DNA from 4 places in the Pseudogemmobacter sonorensis genome. Region 1 is predicted to be linked to each of the others. Evidence: riboswitches for the same ligand, from Rfam matches in the RefSeq annotation. Region 1 holds a riboswitch; each other region holds the start of a gene.
What was found. Region 1 has a riboswitch for cobalamin ahead of ABNX41_RS02520 (aromatic ring-hydroxylating oxygenase subunit alpha). Riboswitches for the same ligand answer to the same signal wherever they lie in the genome.
Positions count from the first base shown of each region.

Region 2: it holds a riboswitch for cobalamin, as region 1 does, so the genes downstream of both, ABNX41_RS00305 (TonB-dependent receptor plug domain-containing protein) here and ABNX41_RS02520 (aromatic ring-hydroxylating oxygenase subunit alpha) in region 1, are expected to answer to the same signal.
Region 3: it holds a riboswitch for cobalamin, as region 1 does, so the genes downstream of both, ABNX41_RS18275 (5-methyltetrahydropteroyltriglutamate--homocysteine S-methyltransferase) here and ABNX41_RS02520 (aromatic ring-hydroxylating oxygenase subunit alpha) in region 1, are expected to answer to the same signal.
Region 4: it holds a riboswitch for cobalamin, as region 1 does, so the genes downstream of both, nrdH (glutaredoxin-like protein NrdH) here and ABNX41_RS02520 (aromatic ring-hydroxylating oxygenase subunit alpha) in region 1, are expected to answer to the same signal.

Region 1 covers NZ_JBEFZE010000002.1:179,136-181,328, forward strand. Annotated here, with positions in the region: gene ABNX41_RS02510 (urease accessory protein UreF) at 1-262, shown strand, start outside; gene ureG (urease accessory protein UreG) at 259-948, shown strand; cobalamin riboswitch at 1,038-1,237, shown strand; gene ABNX41_RS02520 (aromatic ring-hydroxylating oxygenase subunit alpha) at 1,319-2,193, shown strand, end outside.
Region 2 covers NZ_JBEFZE010000001.1:72,939-75,131, forward strand. Annotated here, with positions in the region: gene ABNX41_RS00300 (NAD(P)/FAD-dependent oxidoreductase) at 1-311, opposite strand, end outside; cobalamin riboswitch at 605-791, shown strand; gene ABNX41_RS00305 (TonB-dependent receptor plug domain-containing protein) at 941-2,193, shown strand, end outside.
Region 3 covers NZ_JBEFZE010000034.1:27,402-29,594, reverse strand. Annotated here, with positions in the region: gene ABNX41_RS18275 (5-methyltetrahydropteroyltriglutamate--homocysteine S-methyltransferase) at 1-1,053, opposite strand, end outside; cobalamin riboswitch at 1,217-1,418, opposite strand; gene ABNX41_RS18270 (hypothetical protein) at 1,651-2,193, shown strand, end outside.
Region 4 covers NZ_JBEFZE010000006.1:102,118-104,310, reverse strand. Annotated here, with positions in the region: gene nrdE (class 1b ribonucleoside-diphosphate reductase subunit alpha) at 1-487, opposite strand, end outside; gene nrdI (class Ib ribonucleoside-diphosphate reductase assembly flavoprotein NrdI) at 469-885, opposite strand; gene nrdH (glutaredoxin-like protein NrdH) at 904-1,125, opposite strand; cobalamin riboswitch at 1,227-1,416, opposite strand; gene ABNX41_RS06880 (DUF1013 domain-containing protein) at 1,591-2,193, opposite strand, start outside.

The DNA of each region.
Region 1 (2,193 bases):
GGCGCTGGCCTTGCCCGCCTTCGAAGTGATCGCGCTGGCGCTGCATGCCTTCGCCTCGAACCTCGTCACCATCGCCACCCGGGCGGTGCCGCTTGGCCAGACCGAGGGGCAGGGCGTTCTGGCCGCGCTGCATCCGCTGATCGCCGGGCTGGCCGAACGGGCGGCGCAGGCGGGCGAGGAAGATCTTGGCAATGCCGCGCTTTGCGCCGATCTTCAGGCGATGCGGCATGAAACCCTTGAGACAAGGCTGTTCAGGACATGACCTCTCCCCACGGGCCCCTGCGGGTCGGAATCGGCGGCCCGGTCGGCGCGGGCAAGACCACCCTGACCGAAGGATTGTGCCGCGCGCTTTCCCGGCGCTGCGAGATGGCGGTGATCACCAACGACATCTACACCCGCGAGGATGCCGAATATCTGATGCGGGCGCAGGTCCTGTCGGCCGAGCGGATCCGGGGGGTCGAGACCGGCGGCTGCCCGCATACAGCGATCCGCGAGGATGCCTCGATCAACCTTGCCGCCGTGGCGGATCTGAACGCGGCCTTTCCCGCGCTCGACCTGATCCTGATCGAATCGGGAGGCGACAATCTGGCCGCGACCTATTCGCCGGAACTGGCCGATCTGACCATCTATGTGATCGACACCGCCGCGGGCCAGGACATCCCGCGCAAGCGCGGGCCGGGGCTGACGAAATCCGACCTGCTGGTGGTGAACAAGACCGATCTCGCCCCCCATGTCGGGGTGGATCTGGCGCAGCTTGAGGCCGATACGCGGGCGGCGCGCGGCACGCGCCCCTATGTCATGGCGCGACTGCGACAGGGCGCGGGGATCGAGGCCGTGGTGGATTTCCTGATCCGCGAGGGCGGGCTGGTGCTGACCGGCCCTGCCTCCGGTCGGGCGTCCGATCCCACCTCCGGCCCGGCCCTGGCGGAGGGCGTTTCCGGCCCTTGACCGGGTCTGCGCATGGCGGGGAATTTTCGGCGCGACCGTTTCCGCTTGCCGATGGTCGCAAACAGTCGATCCCGCCCGCCCGCGCCGTGATTTCCTGATCCCTGCAAGGTGCTGCCCGCAGGGGCAGGGAACTGGAAAGTCGGCGCAAGACCGGCACTGCTTCCGCTACGGTGACGGGAAAGGGCGCGACGACGGCCGCCGGGGGAAGGGAGCCCCCGGGAAGGCGTCGCGCCACGGGCCATCGGCCCGGCCCGCGGCCCGCAAACCCGCCTTCGCATCGACGAAGCCGCGACCGGCGGGGCCCCGGCTCCAAGGGCGCATCACTGGAAACCGGCCCATGCGGGGAGGCTTGGGCAGAGCGAGGTCTGAGATGCTGAGCCATTCCGACATTCTGGGGCAGATCGCCTCACGCCGCCCCGCCTTTGCCCTGTCGCGCGATCTTTATTGCGATCCGGGCACCTATGCCGCCGATCTTGAACAGATCTGGTATCGCGAATGGCTGTTCGCCGTTCCGACCTGCGAATTGGTCAAGCCGGGCGCCTATGCGACCCTTCAGGTCGGCACCTATCCGGTGGTCGTCATCAAGGGCAAGGACGGCCGGATCCGCGCCTTTCACAACGTCTGCCGCCATCGCGGCCAGCGGCTTTGCGCCAAGGAGACCGGATCGACTCCGAACCTTGTCTGCCCCTATCACCAATGGACCTACGACCTTGAAGGCAAGCTGATCTTCGCCCGCGACATGGGCGAGGATTTCGACGCCTCGAAATTCGGGCTGAAGAAGGTGCATTGCCTGGATCTGGGCGGCGTCGTCTATATCTGCCTGGCCGAGGTGCCGCCGCCGGTGGCGGATCTGGCGCGCACGGCGATGGGCTATCTGGCGCCCTCGGGTCTTGGCGAGGCGAAGGTCGCCTTCTCCTCGACCATCGTCGAGAAGGGCAACTGGAAGCTGGTGATGGAGAACAACCGCGAATGCTATCATTGCGGCGGCTCGCATCCCTCGCTGTGCCGGACCTATTCCGACAATCCGCGCATGACCGCGATGGACGGCCCCGATTCGGCCAGCCCCGACATCCTTGACCACTGGAAGCGCTGCGAGGCGGCGGGCCTGCCGTCGCGCTTCGTGAACAAGGCGGATTTCCAGTGGCGGCTGGCGCGCATCCCGCTGCTGAACAATGCCGAAAGCTATACGATGTCGACGAAGCATGCGGTCGCGAGGCGCATGGGCCAGATGCCGTTCTACGACGC
Region 2 (2,193 bases), on a different contig from region 1:
GAGGTCGCGGCATAGCGGCGATGGCTCCAGGCGAAGCCGCCCGACAGCCAGCCGCCATTGCGTCCCGAGGCGCCGAAGCCCGCGAAGGCCTTCTCGACCACGATCACCTTCAGATCGGGTCGCGCGCGTTTCAGATACCAGGCGGTCCACAGCCCGGTATAGCCTGCGCCGATGATGCAGACATCGGCCCGGGTCGGGCCCGGCAGGGGCGCGCGGGGGGTGGGCGGGCCGATCTCGGCATGCCAGAACGAGACGCCGCCGATGTTGCGGGGGGCGGTGGCGGGGGGCGAATGGGGCGCATTGGCGGACATTGGCGCTCGCTTGCAAAGGGGGGGGCGGCCGATGACCCGAGGGGGACGAAGGCGCGCGAAGGATCGTGGCATTTCGACCGGGATCGGCGGGAATGTCCATCGCGCCCGGTGCGAAACCGGGTGGGAGACACGGCCTGGAACCCGGTGCGCGACCCGGCCCGAGACCCGGCCCGAGACGGCGATCCCCGGGGCGCGGCGGGCGGGCAGGCCGACCGGGCCCGCGGATGGCTTGACAAGCCTGCCGCCCCCGGGCCATGCAGGGGAACCTTCGGTTTCCGGGGGCAGGCGGCGGGCCCCGGGGCATCGCTTTCGGCCCCGGATGAAAAGGGAACGCGGTGCGATTCCGCGGCTGCCCCCGCAACTGTAAGCGGCGAGCGCGGACGAACAATGCCACTGGGGCGCGCCTTTCGCGCCCTGGGAAGGCCCGTCCAATGCGCCCAGACCCGCAAGCCAGGAGACCTGCCAGGGTGATCACCCTTTCCGCCGTGCGTGGGGCGCGGAGGAGGGCGGGCTTCCGCCAGCGGTGACGAAACATGTCACCGGGCGGGCGGCCTTCGGCCTTTTCCCCTCGGGCCATGCAACGCATCCGCGGTCGCGCCGTCCCGGCCGCCGCCTGAGGGAGACATCAGATGCAGGGCATCTCACATATCGCAATCCTCGCGGCCCTTGCCGCGACGGGCTTCGCCACCGGCGCCCGCGCGCAGGAACGCGCGCTGTCCGACCATCTGCCGCTTGGCGAGATCACGCTTTCGGCCAGCACCGAGGCGCGCAGCCTGTCGCAGACCGGGGCCACCGTCTCGGTCGTCACCGGCGAGGATCTGAAGAAATCGGGCGAGCTTTCGGTCGCGGGCCAGCTTGCGCGCCTGCCCGGGGTCTCGATGGCGCGCAACGGCGGGCTCGGCACCTCGACCGCGCTGCGGCTGCGCGGCCTGGCCGGGCCCTATATCGGCGTGCGCATCGACGGGATCGACGTCGCCGACCCCTCGGGCACGCAATGCGCCTATGATTTCGGCTCGACCACCACCGGGGGCATCTCGCGGATCGAGGTGCTGCGCGGCTCGCAATCGGCGCTCTACGGCTCCGAGGCGATCGGCGGCGTCGTCGACATCACCAGCTTCCGCCCCGTGAAGGACGGCGTCTCGGGCGAGGCGGGGCTTGAGATCGGCTCGGACGCGACGCGCTCCGCCACGGCCTCGGTCGGGCTGAAGACCGAGCGGGCGGAGCTTGCCCTGACCCTCAGCCACACCCGCACCGACGGGATTTCGGCCTATGCCGGGGGCACCGAGGACGACGGGTTCGAAACCTCGATGCTGACGCTGCATGCGGCCTACGACCTGACCGACGGCATCCGCATCGGCTTCAACGGCTTTGCCCGCAACAGCTATACCGAATTCGACGGCCAGACCGCCGACAATGCCGAGACCGAGCATGGCCGCCTGCGCGGGGGTCGGTTGTTCGTGGCGGCCGAGACCGGCGCGGTCAGCCATGAGCTGTCCTATGCCCGGACCGAGACCTCGCGCTACTATCCCCTGGGCTGGGTGCAGGCCTATGACGGCGCGCGCGACCAGATCGCCTATGACGGGCGCTGGCGGGCCTCGGAGCAGGTCTCGCTCAACTGGGGCCTCGACCGCACCAGCGAGGATTTCGGCGCGGGCAGCGACCGGGGCAAGGCCTGGACCACGGCGGTCTACAGCGAATTGCTTTACGCGCCGACCCCGGATCTGGACCTGTCGCTGGCGCTGCGCCGCGACGATCACGAACATTTCGGCGGCAAGGTCACCGGCCGCGCCGCCATCGCCTGGCGGCCGGGCCAGGACTGGGTGATCCGGGCCGTGGCCTCGACCGGGTTCCGCGCGCCCTCGCTCTACGAGATGTATTCGGC
Region 3 (2,193 bases), on a different contig from region 1:
ATTGCCATGTTCGGTCGAGGCGAAACCGCATTGCGGCGCGATGCCAAGCTGGTCGAGATCGACATGTTTCGACGCCTCGTCGAATTTGGCGCGCAGCCAGTCGAGATCTTCCAGATCGCCGGTCTTCGTGGTGATGAACCCCGCCATCACCCGCTTGTCGCCCCTGGGCAGCAGGCGCAAGGGCTCCAGCCCGCCCGCGCGATCGGTGTCGTATTCCATGAAATACACATCGACCGAGGTCTGGTTGAAGATCGCATCCGCCGCGAAGTCGTAGCCCCCCTCGGCCACATGCGAGGAGCGGAAGTTCCCCCGGCACATATGCATGCCGATCACCAGATCCTCGGGGCGGTCCCTGATCGCCTCTTCCAGCATCCAGGCGTATTTCTTTACCAGCTCATCGGGGTCCTGCCCCATGGCGCGTCGGATCTCGCGCTGTTTGGGATCGCCCAGATAGGCGAAGAAGATGTCGTCCAGTTGCAGATAGCGGCAGCCCGCGTCGTAGAAGGCCCGCACCGCCTTTTTATAGGTCGCGGCGATGTCGTGGAACAAAGCCTCCGGATCGCGATAGGGGGCGTGTTCGATATTCTCCGGCTCCATCCGGTAGTGGCAGGCCGAGGGGCCGGGGATCGAGATCTTGGGTACGCCCTCCCCGGGGCGCACCAGATCCCGCACGAAGGTGAAATGCGCAAGCATCGGATGATCGGCGGGAAAATCCAGCGGCCCGGTCAGATGCGCCTCGATGGGGGGCGTCTTGTGCTCGGTCTGGAACGGCAGGCTTCGGGTCGAGGGCTTCATGTCGAGGCCGGTCAGCATGCCCATGAAATCGTAGTGCCAGAACTGGCGGCGCACCTCGCCGTCGGTGAAGACCCTGAGGCCCGCATCCTTCTGAAGCTTCACCAGGTCGCGGACCGCCATATCCTCGACCAGGGTCAGCTCGCCGTCGAAAATGCCCCGCTCGCGCAACGCGCGCACCATCCCGGGGCGCAGGAGAGAGCCGACATGATCGGCCCGGCAGGGCGCGCGGCGGCGGAAACGGGATTCGGTCTGGATCATCGTGACATGCCTTCCGGGCGGCCCGGAAACCCCCGGGCCGATAAATGAACGGACGCGCCCCGCGACCAAAGGCCGCGAAACGGGCCCCCACGACCGGGGTCGTGAAGGCGCTTGCCGTCACCTTTGCGGATTTGCCGCTCCCGACGCGCCCACCGCGGCCGGAACAGGTGAACAGATCCGGGCAGGTTTCCTGACTTGCGGGTCGCCGCCTTGTCCGGCCTTCCCGGCGCGTTTTGCGCACCAGTGGCATGTCGGACAGGCTCTCCGCCTACAGTTGCGGGGGCAGTCCCGGATTCGGGCCTTCGCCCTGACCGGATTCCCTTTTACCCGGGGCTTCCCCCGGCACCTGGATCAGCACGCAGGCTCTGCCGCCGCGCCGCATCTGTCAATGGATGCGGTGTTGAAATCATCGCATGATGATGATGAAGCCGGACGCCCGCCGCGCGGCGCCGCAGGCCAGGTCCCGCACGGAACGGCACCCCAGAAATCCGGTTTCGTCCCGGCCAGAAACCGCCTATATTCGCCGCATCGGCGCCGGTCGGGGCGCTTGCGCGCCGAGAGAACAAGCCTCGAAAAAAGCCCCGGAGCAGGCCCGCCATGCGCATCGTCTACCATCTCGGCGCCCATTGCACCGATGAAGAGCGGCTCATCCGCTGCCTGCTGAAGAACCGCAGCGCCCTGGCCGAGCAGGGCATCGCCGTGCCCGCCCCCACCCGCTATCGCCGCCTCTTGCGCGACACCGCCGTCCAGCTCAAGGGCGCCGCCGCCTCGGTCGAGACCCAGACCATGGTGCTGGAGCAGATCATGGACGAGGATGACGCCGACCGGCTGATCCTGAGCTGGGACAGCTTCCTCGCCTTTCCGCAATGGGCGCTGCGCGGCCAGCTTTACGGTTTCGCGGGCGAGCGGATCCGCGCCTTCACCCAGATCTTTCCCGCGATCGGCGCCGAATTCCACCTGGCGATCCGCAACCCCGCGACCTTCCTTCCCGCCCTGTTCGAGCGCCAGAAGGGCAAAAGCTACGAGGAATTCATCGAAGGCGCCGATCCGTTGCAGATCCGCTGGTCGGATGTGGTGCGCCAGATCGTGACCCAGAACCCCGGCGTGCCGCTGACGATCTGGGCCGACGAGGATACGCCG
Region 4 (2,193 bases), on a different contig from region 1:
CGTTGAGGAAAGTCGGCGTCGCGGGCTGGAAGCGGCCCGCGATGATCTCTTCCATCAAGGCCATCGCCAGCGTCTCGTCGCCGCGCGCCAGCGCCAGCGAGACCATGACGACGCGGTCCTCGTAGCGCTCCAGGTAGCGCTGCCCGTCGCGGGTCTTCAGCGTGTAGGAGGTGTAGTATTTGAACGCGCCCAGGAAGGTCGGGAAACGGAACTTCCGCTCATAGGCGGTGTCCCAGATCTTGCGCTGGAAGTTCCGCGAATACTGGTCCAGCACCTCGGCTTCGTAATAGCCTTCCTCGACCAGATAGCGCAGCTTCTCGTCCAGGCTGTGGAAGAACACCGTGTTCTGGTTGACATGTTGCAGGAAATACTGCCGCGCCGCCATCCGGTCGGCATCGAAGCGGATCCTGCCCTCGCCGTCGTAGAGGTTCAGCATCGCGTTCAGCGCATGGTAGTCGAGCGCGGGTTTCACTGCACTGTCGAGCATTCATTCCCCCAAAACCTGGAAAGCCCCGCACGGATGCGGTCGATGTCGGTATCCGTCCCGGCCAGCTCGAATCGATAGAGCACCGGGACATTGCACTTGGCAGAGATCACCGCGCCGGCGCAAGCGTAGGTCGCGCCGAAATTCCGGTTCCCGCTGGCGATCACGCCGCGGATCAGGGCGCGGCGCGCCGGATCGTTCAGAAAGCGGATCACGGGCTTGGCGACGGCACCCCGCCCCATGCCGTCGGCATAGGTCGGGCAGACCAGGACATAGGGGCGATCCGGCTCGGGCATGGCGGCATCGGGCCGGATCGGGATACGCTCGGCCGGAAGCCCCAGCCGGGCCATGAAGCGCGCCGTATTGCCGGAAGCCGAAGAATAATAGACCAGCCCCGGCATCGCGCGCCCCTTCGATGGTCAGGAAATGCGGCCGATCATGTCGGGACGAAACCCGGCCCAATGCGCCTCGCCCGCCACCACGACCGGAGCCTGACGATAGCCAAGCGCCATGACCTTTTCCATCGCCTCGGCGTTCTGGGTCAGGTCGATGATGTTGTAGGACACGCCCCGGGCGTCCAGCGCGCGGGTGGTGGCGGTGCATTGAACGCAGGCGGGCTTCGAATAGACGGTGATGGTCATTGGATCTGTCCCCGATAGGTTTTTTGGCACAAGCGGACACAGACCCGCAGGGCCAGCCGAAGGCCAGCCCGAACAAAGGCTTCCCGTGCCCGCCGCACGGTTTCGTCATCTGCGTTCCGGCAGGTCTCCTGACTTGCGGGTCACGGCTTGGCTGGCCTTCCCGGGCGTCCCGACCCGGTGACATTTCAGCTTCGCTTACCGCTCACAGTTGCGGGGGCAGCGCCGGATTCACGCCGACTTCCCATCTTCACCCTGAGTCTCCTCAAGAGCACCGGAACACCATCATTTGCCCCCGTTCAATGCACGCTGTCAATATCTGGTGGTCGTCTTCCCGCCAGCCTCCTGCCACTTGCGGAAAACAGCGCCCAAGATGCAACAAGCTGCCCGAAGAACGGGCGCATGAGACGCAAAACGCGCGCCTCTCGGCGCGCGCTGGCGGTTCCGGTGGGGATATAAAGGTGCGGATCAGCGATCCTCTTCGTCCTCGTCATCCTGGCCGCCCGAGGGCAGGTTGAAGAAGCTTTCCGCATCCGAGAAGTCCGAAGGCTGCTTCTCCTCGGCCTCTTCCGATCCGAAGACCTCTAGTCCCTCGGGGATCTTCGGCTCGGGCGCCATGCCCAGGCTCTGCTCGGTCGAGACCAGCTTGCGCCGCTCGTCATCCGACATGACGCCGCCTTCGGCGGCCTTGCGCCGCGCCGCGACCTGCACGGCGGCATCCAGTTCCGACTGCTTGCACAGGCCAAGCGCCACCGGGTCGATCGGGGTGATGTTCTGGATGTTCCAATGCGTCCGTTCGCGGATGGACTGGATCGTCGGCTTGGTGGTGCCGACCAGCTTCCCGATGGCGCCATCGGGCAGTTCGGGATGGAACTTCACCAGCCACAGGATCGCCGCCGGGCGGTCCTGGCGCTTGGAAAGCGGGGTATAGCGCGGGCCGCGCCGCTTTTCCTCGCCCGCCGCATTGGGGTTGTGCTTGAGCTTGAGGCGGTAGAGCGGATCCTTCTCGCCCCGGTCGATCTCGACCTGGTCAAGCTGGCTGTTGGCGATCGGGTCGAAGCCCTTTACGCC